Regions from separate parts of the Vibrio sp. SNU_ST1 genome, predicted to be linked through region 3. Evidence: predicted binding sites of a transcription regulator. Region 3 holds the regulator's gene; each other region holds the start of a gene.
What was found. The regulator MetJ, encoded in region 3, represses methionine synthesis genes. The targets are predictions, from matches to a motif close to TTAGACNTNTANANGTCTAA.
Positions count from the first base shown of each region.

Region 1: a site for MetJ is predicted at 2,036-2,055, ahead of metE (5-methyltetrahydropteroyltriglutamate--homocysteine S-methyltransferase). Genes of this name have one in related genera too.
Region 2: a site for MetJ is predicted at 1,363-1,382, ahead of metA (homoserine O-succinyltransferase). Genes of this name have one in related genera too.

Region 1 covers NZ_CP130748.1:1,236,022-1,239,216, reverse strand. The annotation lists gene metE (5-methyltetrahydropteroyltriglutamate--homocysteine S-methyltransferase) at 1-1,966, opposite strand, end outside; gene Q5H80_RS05470 (LysR substrate-binding domain-containing protein) at 2,248-3,159, shown strand.
Region 2 covers NZ_CP130748.1:1,755,895-1,759,089, forward strand. The annotation lists gene Q5H80_RS07595 (M20/M25/M40 family metallo-hydrolase) at 1-127, shown strand, start outside; gene Q5H80_RS07600 (DUF3859 domain-containing protein) at 262-684, opposite strand; gene Q5H80_RS07605 (ATP-binding protein) at 762-1,130, opposite strand; gene metA (homoserine O-succinyltransferase) at 1,406-2,347, shown strand; gene pilW (type IV pilus biogenesis/stability protein PilW) at 2,517-3,195, shown strand, end outside.
Region 3 covers NZ_CP130748.1:2,964,353-2,967,547, forward strand. The annotation lists gene Q5H80_RS13170 (O-succinylhomoserine (thiol)-lyase) at 1-1,007, opposite strand, end outside; gene metJ (met regulon transcriptional regulator MetJ) at 1,216-1,536, shown strand; gene Q5H80_RS13180 (malic enzyme-like NAD(P)-binding protein) at 1,760-3,067, opposite strand.

The DNA of each region.
Region 1 (3,195 bases), 1.5 Mb from region 3:
TAGCACTCGCCGCTGAAATCTTAAAGGCATCCACAGCCCACTCTAAGTATTCTGCATGGTCACGCTTTTTCAGTGGCAATCCTTCGCGAATTGCAGGCTCATCGATTTGAATAATGTTGATGCCAGCATCTTGCAAATCAGACACCTCATCGCGCAGAGCAAACGCCAATTGGTTAGTGATCTCTTTACGCGTGATATCTTCACGTGGGAATGTCCAACACAAGATAGTAACAGGGCCTGTCAGCATGCCTTTCATCTGCTTAGAAGTCAGTGATTGGGCGTAGGTCGACCATTCTACCGTCATTGGTTTTTCACGCTCGATATCCGCAACCACAATCGCCGGTTTCACGCAACGAGAGCCATAACTTTGTACCCAACCAAACTTAGTCGTTTGGAAGCCTGCTAGGTTTTCTGCAAAGTACTCCACCATGTCATTGCGTTCCGCCTCACCATGCACAAGCACATCCAAATCTAAGGCTTCTTGGCGCTTAACAGCATCAGCAATATGACCTTTCAATGCGGTTGTGTATTCCGCTTCATTCAGTTTGCCAGTTCGGTAAGCACTACGCTGAAGACGAATCTCCCCGGTTTGTGGGAACGAACCAATGGTTGTCGTTGGTAACAAGGGTAAACCCAGCACCTTTGACTGATGCAGTGCACGCTCTACATAGGGTGCACTGCGATCTGCTAACGCTTTGGTAATGGTATTGATACGAGCCTGAACTTGGGGCTTGTTTACATGAGTCGCGCTCTTACGAGCAACAATTGGTTGGCTGTAAGTCTCACACGCCAAAATGGCATTTTGATCGCCGTCTAACGCCGCACCCAACAAGCTCACCTCGGTCACTTTCTGTTTTGCGAAGGCAAACCAACTCTTCACTTCTTCGCTGAGCGTTTTTTCTAACTCCAAATCAACCGGGCTGTGCAGTAACGAGCATGAACTTGCGACCCACAATTTATCTCCTAACTTATCTTTCACAGGTTGCAACAACTCTAGCTGCGCGGCTAAATCAGCTCGCCAAACATTGCGTCCATTGATTGCTCCCGCAGAAAGCACCCAATCTTCAGGTAGCCTATTTACCACTTCATCGAGTTGCTGCGGTGCTGCTGCTAAGTCGACGTGTAAACCGTTGACAGGCAGTTCTACGATTTTATCTAACGTGTCCGTTACCGAATCAAAGTAAGTGGTAAGTAGTAGTTTTACATCGCCTTGAATCACTTGATAAGCCAGTTTGAATGAATCGGCCCACTGTTTTTCAAGCTCAAGCGACAGAATAGGTTCGTCGATTTGCACCCACTCAACACCCAACTTGGCAAGCTTAGCTAAAATCGCTTGATAGGCAGTAAGAAGGCGTGGAAGTAAGGCTAAGCGATCAAAGCCCTCTTCTACTTCTTTACCCAAGTACAAGTAAGACAACGGGCCAAGAAGGACTGGCTTGACCTTATGCCCAGCTTGAATGGCTTCATTCACTTCATCAAACAGTTGAGGCCAACTTACTTCAAAAGAGTCATCTTTGCTGAACTCGGGAACAATGTAGTGATAATTAGTGTTGAACCACTTGGTCATGTCGGAAGCAGCCGAACTGTCTTTAGTGCCGTCATTAGACGTATGCGTACCACCGCAGCAAGTAGACTGAACTTGAGACTGGCCGCGACCGACACGAAATAAAGTATCTAAATCAGGGAAGGCTTTTTCATCTTCAGATCCACCAGCATGACGCTTGGGAACGTGGCCTAGAAGTAGAGTCGTAGTTAGTACATGGTCATACCATGCGAAGTCACCCGCAGTTGCAAAGCTTAGATTCGCCTCAGCTTGTACATTCCAGTTACGATTTCTTAACTCGCTGCCGAGCTGCTTAAGTTCTGATTGGTCAATCTCACCACGCCAGTACTTCTCGAGAGTGAATTTGAGTTCGCGTTTTTCACCGATACGTGGGTAGCCAAGGATATGCGTTGTTGTCGTCATGAGTCTGTTCCTTATTCGATAATTTTAATTTCCGGTCAGACGGTTTAGTTCGTAGTTTTAACTTTCAACTGAGGCGTCTGGATGGCTAAACTATCGCTCTAATCTGAACGATGAACAAGGTCCAAATATTCATCTTGTTTATTAATAATTTTCATCTTTAATAATCTAGCCGCTAATTTATTAAATCCATCTGGACATCCAGACGTTTACAAACGGAAGAAAACACCGTAGGGTGATTATTAAGAAATATTGAACTGGCTTAGGGAATATGAGGAATACTCATGATAGAGCTTAAACACCTTCGAACATTGACCACCTTGAGAGACAGTGGCTCGCTAACGGCAACTGCAACTTCTCTTCATCTGACTCAGTCGGCACTTTCTCACCAATTGAAAGACCTTGAGGCCCGTATTGGCGGTCAGCTCTTTTTGCGTAAAACAAGGCCGGTTAAATTCACCTCGGAAGGCGAAATCTTGTTAAAACTGGCTGATGAGATACAGCCACAAATCGCCAAAGCTGAAAACGAACTCGCAAGCCTAAAAGAAGATGTGAATGGTCGATTGCACATGGCGATCGAGTGTCACTCATGCTTCCAATGGTTAATGCCCGCTTTGAAGGAGTACCAAGTTGCTTGGCCAAGTGTAACCCTTGATTTTTCGTCAGGGTTTGGCTTTGAACCCCTACCCGCACTAATGGCAGGCGAACTCGACTTGGTAATCACATCAGACATTCAGCCTCGCTCTGAGGTTCACTACGAACCACTCTTTGATTTTGAGATGCGTTTGATCACCGCAATCAACTCACCTTTGGCAGAAAAACAGAGCATAGAACCGCAAGATCTTAGCGATATAACCATGCTCTCTTATCCAGTTCAAAAACAGCGTCTCGATGTAGTGAAGCACTTTTTACAACCAGGTGGCGTTGAACCAAAAAAATGGAAACAAGCAGATAACACATTGATGCTGGTGCAAATGGTATCGGCCGGCTTGGGGGTTGCAGCGTTACCAAACTGGGCGATCAGTGAGTTTTCAAGACAAGGCTTGATAGCCAGCAAGCCATTGGGCAAAGGGCTTTCAAGAAGATTGTTTGCAGCGGTAAGAAATTCTGAGAAAGACAAGCGATATCTACAGGCGTTCTTTAGCACAGCAAGACAGCAAAGTAAGAGCCACCTAGACGGCATTGAAGTCGTTTAGAGATTCATTGTTGGGCGAATTTAAACCTACGATGAA
Region 2 (3,195 bases), 1.2 Mb from region 3:
TGCTAAAGGTCTAACAACGGTTAACCTTTCTACAGGTATGGCGAAAGTTCACACCACTGAAGAGTACATTGCAGTAAAAGACATGGTCGCAATCACTGAGTTTGTTGTGGCTTACGTGACTCAATAGTCTTACTGGTTAACTAGCCTGTCTTACTCGTTGACGAAATAGAAAATGCCATCTAGTTAACGTCAAAAAGCCGAGCTCACATGTAACGTGTGACTCGGCTTTTTTGTTGTCTTAATTTAGACAGAAGTTCTAATCTAAAAACCCCTGCGCTTCCAAAACTGCCCTTCGTCTTTCGCAACAAGGTCGAATGTCTTGTCGGCAATGATGTTTCCTTTTAGCTCGACCGTCATGCGCCATTTACCTAGTTTGTTGGAGACAGGAGCCCAGATAGTGTCGCCTAAGTAGAAATCCCAGTCATTGTTGCCGACATGCTCTTCACCATCGAACGGCTCGAGTACTTCACCCGTGTCGGTGGTGATGTTCGGGTGATAGATGCAGTAACGGATTTTTTCACCTTTGGCTTTTTTGATATTCAAGATATAGCCAAATTCCACGTCGATTTCAGCATCAACGGTAGTGGTGAACTCTTGGATTTTTGGAAGGTCTTTAGATTTAGAATCCCACGTCGTATAGATGCCGTAAGATGTCATGTCGACCACAACAGAGCGCTTTGCCATTTCAATCGTTACCTTGGAGTTGTTCTATTAGTTTAATTCTATTTACCATTCAGCCACGCAGCAGAGAAAGAACGAGGCTATTCTTGCCAATCTTTCGCCATGCGCTTAATCACCGACGGTTCGATGTCGTGAATGCTGCCATATTGTTCTCGGCACACTTCTATAACCAAATCCGCTTTGTATTTGAGTGCGAGTTGACGATAAGCCTTCATTTCCCACTGCTTAATAAAAGTATTCGACACTACAACGTCTAACCCTTGCTTCAAGCCGTCTTCTGCAGTGTTCTGACACCACTCATGCGCCTGCTGCAACTGCCTTGGGTCAAAATAATAGTCACCTTGATCATTCACATAATACATATCCGCTTCGACATGCAATGCATCGTAGGTTTTTGCTTTTGTTGACTTGCCAGAACCGGGCAACCCTCGAATGAGTATTAACTTCATCTGTCACTTTACAGGCTAATTTGAAAACATGAGTTTATCTTAAATAGTAACGAGTTTCTCTGATAACTGCCTTTGCTCAACATCCGAAAACCGAGTCCTTATACTCGACTCAAATAATCACTGAATACAGTGAGACTCCCCTCTATGTCGGTGGATGACTTCTGATAGCAAACACAAATAATTTACAACTATCCATTTTGTATATCGACAAGCGTATCAAACTACTATAAATTTAGATGTATAGACGTCTACATATCTAGCTTAGGGAGAAAGCTTTGCCTATTCGCATTCCAGACCAATTGCCAGCATCTGATGTTCTTCGTGAAGAAAACATCTTTATTATGCCGTTATCAAGAGCATCGACACAGGAAATTCGTCCACTTCGAGTCTTGATCCTCAACCTAATGCCAAAGAAGATTGAAACTGAAACTCAATTCTTACGCCTACTATCCAACAGCCCATTGCAAGTCGATGTAGAGCTGTTGCGTATTGATGACCGACCAAGTAAAAACACGCCGACAGAACACCTTGATAACTTCTACCGTCAATTTGAAATGGTCAAAGGGAGAAACTTTGATGGATTGATCATCACAGGTGCGCCACTTGGCTTGGTTCAATTTGAAGATGTTATCTACTGGGATCATCTAAAAACCATCATGGAATGGGCAAACAAGCATGTGACCTCAACCTTGTATGTGTGTTGGGCAGCTCAAGCTGGCTTAAAGCTCTTGTATGATTTACCAAAGCGTACTCGTAAAGATAAGCTTTCTGGGGTTTACAACCACGAAATACATAACCCGTACCACCCAATTTTACGTGGCTTCGACGATACCTTCTTGGCACCGCACTCTCGCTATGCTGATTTCTCTCAGGAATATTTAGCCGAGCATACCGACCTTGATGTTCTTGCGACTTCTGATGTGGCGGGCGTATACCTAGCGGCAACCAAAGATAAGCGAAACGTATTTGTAACCGGTCACCCTGAATACGATGCTCATACACTTCACAACGAATACATCCGTGATTTGGGTGAAGGCATGGAGCCTGTTATTCCAATTAACTACTACCCGAACAACAATCCAGATAACAAGCCTGTAGCAAGTTGGCGTAGCCACGGACACTTGTTGTTCTCTAACTGGTTAAACTACTGCGTTTACCAGCAAACGCCTTACGATCTGGATCATTTCAGCGAAGACAACTTTACCAAAGACGATTAAGTTCTTTCTTCCGATTCACAAACACATAGAGCCGTGTTCCATAGGTTGTTGATAAAACACCAAATTGGACACGGTTTTTTTATGATGTTTGGGTCGCATTCCATAATCTATATAACACTTAGGTGTGTTCGATTTCATATGATGGACTTGTGTTCAAAAGGAGCTGCACATGCCTAACAAGTCGCTATTACCAAAACCTATCCTGTTATCTCAACTCACGCTACTCGCCTCTCTTTCCTTAGTAGGTTGTGTTTCTGTAACCGAAGGGCCACCAAAAATTGCTAGTGATCCAATTGCGATGTCTCAATCACGCATTGAATTGGGTTTGGGCTACATGGGACAAGGTAATATGGTCAAAGCACGTGAAAATCTAGAGCTCGCTATCAAACACGCTCCTAGTTATTACCGCGCGCAACTTTCGATGGCACATTACTACGAACAAGTTGGCGAAGTAGATGAAGCAAGAACCACTTACCGCAAAGCACTCAGTCTAGATTCAAGAAACGGCAATGTATTGAATAACTACGGTACATTCTTGTGTAAACAGGGCGAATACGAGCAAGCCGATAAATACTTTAACCGTGCCATCGACCAACCCTACTACTACCTTGTCTCTGCAAGTTATGAGAACGCGGCATTCTGCGCGTTTAAGGCTGGTAATACCGACCAAGCAAAATACTACTTCACACGAGCGATTGACCACGACCCAAATCGCGTAAAGTCGATACTACAGCTATCAAAAATTGAAGTGAGTGACGCCGATTACAACGACGCTAGGCTTCGTTTATTGAAATTCCACCAACGTTATGGCTATCAAATTCCATCGCTTAAAATCTTGGTCGAACTTG
Region 3 (3,195 bases):
CAAATCAAACTTTCCACACCACCCAGTGATTCAGCCAAAGAGAATAGTTCTAACTTATCGACAAAATATTTAAGTGCTTCAAAAGAGCCCGAAAATTCAAAGCTCAGCATGGAACCAAAGCCCAACTGCTGTTTCTTCGCGATCTCGTGACCCGGATGTTCAGGAAGGCTTGGGTGGTAAATCGTACCCACCAGATCTTGTTGTTGCAGAGCCGTCAGAATTTCACATGAACTCTCTTCGTGAACACGCATACGCGCACCTAACGTACGAATACCACGTAGCGTCATGTAGCTATCAAACGGTGTGCCGGTTGCACCAATACAGTTGCCCCACCATGCTAGCCCTTCAGCGTGCTCTTCTGTCTTAGTAACTACAACGCCACCAATGACATCTGAGTGTCCGTTGATGTATTTAGTGGTTGAGTGGATAACAAAATCCGCACCCAGCTCTAAAGGCTTTTGAAACACAGGCGTCAAAAACGTGTTGTCGACAGCAACCAGAGCACCTACTTCTTTCGCTTTACGGCAAGTTTCTGCAATATCAACCACACGAACCAATGGATTCGATGGCGTTTCGATTAAGATCAACTTTGGCTTAAACGCGATCGCCGCATCCAGCGCAGCTTGATCCGATTGATCAACGAACAGAACTTTGAAGTCACCTTTTAGTGAGCGTGTGTTAAACAGACGGTAAGTGCCGCCGTAGCAGTCGTGTGGTGCAATGATAAGATCATCGCCACCTAAGAAAGCGGATACCCATAAGTTAAGTGCCGACGTACCGCAGTTAGTCACAACCGCGCCTTTGCCTGATTCAAGCTCAAACAGTGCCGTTTCTAATAGACCGCGATTTGGGTTACCAGAGCGGGTATAATCATACTTTGGCACTTCACCAAAAGCGGGAAACCCGTAGTTAGTCGAAAGATAAATAGGTGGGACAACGGCATGGTGTTGCGTGTCTGACTCGATACCAGTACGTACTGCGATGGTTGCTGGCTTCCGGCTGCTCATAGGTGCTTCCTTACAAGTTTTGCGTCTGAGAGTCACAGCTGCTTGTCGGCATTTTACGGCTGTGTTAGATATATGTTACTCACTTTACTTTCATAAACGTGAGACGTCAACACTTCTGGACGTCTATATGTCTTTGCTTATGGCAGTAAATCCCGCTAAAATCAGCACTATTAATTTATTCTAACAACTAAAGTGATGAAGGTACGCAATGGCCGACTGGAATGGTGAATACATAAGCCCATATGCTGAGCATGGAAAGAAAAGCGAACAAGTAAAGAAAATTACAGTTTCTATCCCTCTAAAAGTGTTAAAGGTTCTTACTGACGAGCGCACTCGCCGCCAGATCAATAACCTACGCCATGCAACAAACAGTGAGCTACTGTGCGAAGCCTTTCTACATGCGTACACAGGCCAACCACTGCCAACGGATGAAGACCTTCGTAAAGATCGTCCAGACGACATCCCGACTGAAGTCAAAAAACTGATGACAGAGATGGGCATCGAGTTCGAAGCGTTTGACGAAGAATAAAAACAACTCAGTCACCGCCTTCATTATTGATTCGCTATAGCTGAACCCTATTTATCACATCACCCACTACGTTATCTGTAGCTGCGCTGTGAATGATAGACATAAAAAAACCGACTCCTATGAGTCGGTTTTTTATTATTCTTTTTCGCTCAATAGAGCAACAGCTACTAAGCTACTAAGCTACTAAGCTACTAAGCTACTAAGCTACTAAGCTACTAAGGCATTAAGCCATATAGTTAGCAGGCATCTCAATACGAGCAACGCCAGACTCAACAGCCGCTTCAGCAACTGCTTTTGCTACTCGAGGAAGCAGACGCGGGTCCATTGGCTTAGGAATGATGTAACCCTTACCGAACTCCAGTGCAGTCTCGCCCGCAGCTGCCAGTACTTCAGCTGGAACTTCTTCTTTCGCTAGTTCACGAATCGCTTTAACCGCCGCTAGCTTCATTTCGTCATTGATTTCGCTCGCACGCACGTCTAGCGCACCACGGAAAATGAATGGGAAACAAAGTACGTTGTTTACTTGGTTAGGGTAATCACTACGGCCTGTACCCATGATTAAGTCAGAACGAACTTCGTGTGCAAGCTCAGGCTTGATCTCTGGATCTGGATTTGAACATGCAAACACAACAGGCTTATCAGCCATCAGCGTAAGTGCCTTAGCTGGTAGCAGATTAGGACCCGATACACCCAAGAACAGGTCAGCGCCTTCGATAACATCTTCAAGCGTGCGCTTGTCGGTGTTATTTGCGAACAGCTCTTTGTATTCATTCAAGTCATCACGACGAGTGTGGATCACACCTTTACGGTCAAGCATGTAGATCTTCTCACGCTGAGCGCCACACTTAATCAATAGCTCCATACAAGCAACCGCTGCTGCGCCAGCACCTAAACAAACGATCTTACACTCTTCCAGTTTCTTACCTTGAAGCTCGATCGCGTTAAGCATACCCGCAGCCGTTACAATCGCAGTACCGTGTTGATCATCATGGAAAACAGGTACATCACAACGCTCAATCAGGCGACGTTCAATCTCAAAACAGTCTGGTGCTTTGATGTCTTCTAGGTTAATACCACCAAATGTATCTGCGATATTCGCAACCGTATCAACGAACTCATCAATTGTGCGGTGTTTTACTTCAATATCGATAGAATCTAAACCAGCAAAACGCTTAAACAGTAGCGCTTTACCTTCCATAACAGGTTTAGAAGCAATAGGGCCAAGGTTACCTAGGCCAAGAATCGCTGTACCGTTAGAGATAACAGCAACCATGTTGCCTTTACCTGTGTACTTATAAACGTTATCGACATTCTGTGCGATCTCGCGAACAGGCTCAGCTACGCCAGGGCTGTATGCCAGTGCTAGGTCTTCTGCAGAGTTTGCAGGCTTCGTCAGTTCTACGGCAATTTTGCCTGGAATTGGGAACTCATGATAATCAAGAGCTTGCTGACGGAATTGTTCTTGAGGCGATAAAGATTGTTCAGATGATAACGCTTGAGAGGATTGATCTTGGCGGCTGTCTTCAGACATAGGTGTAGGTTCCTAGGATATTATTATTTGGGGGATCTTGTTCATGTTAATGGATGTACTTCAAAGTTCCTAGGTGGTTGAAGCATCTGTATCATTAAAAAACGAGATTTCACTACTAATAAGACCAG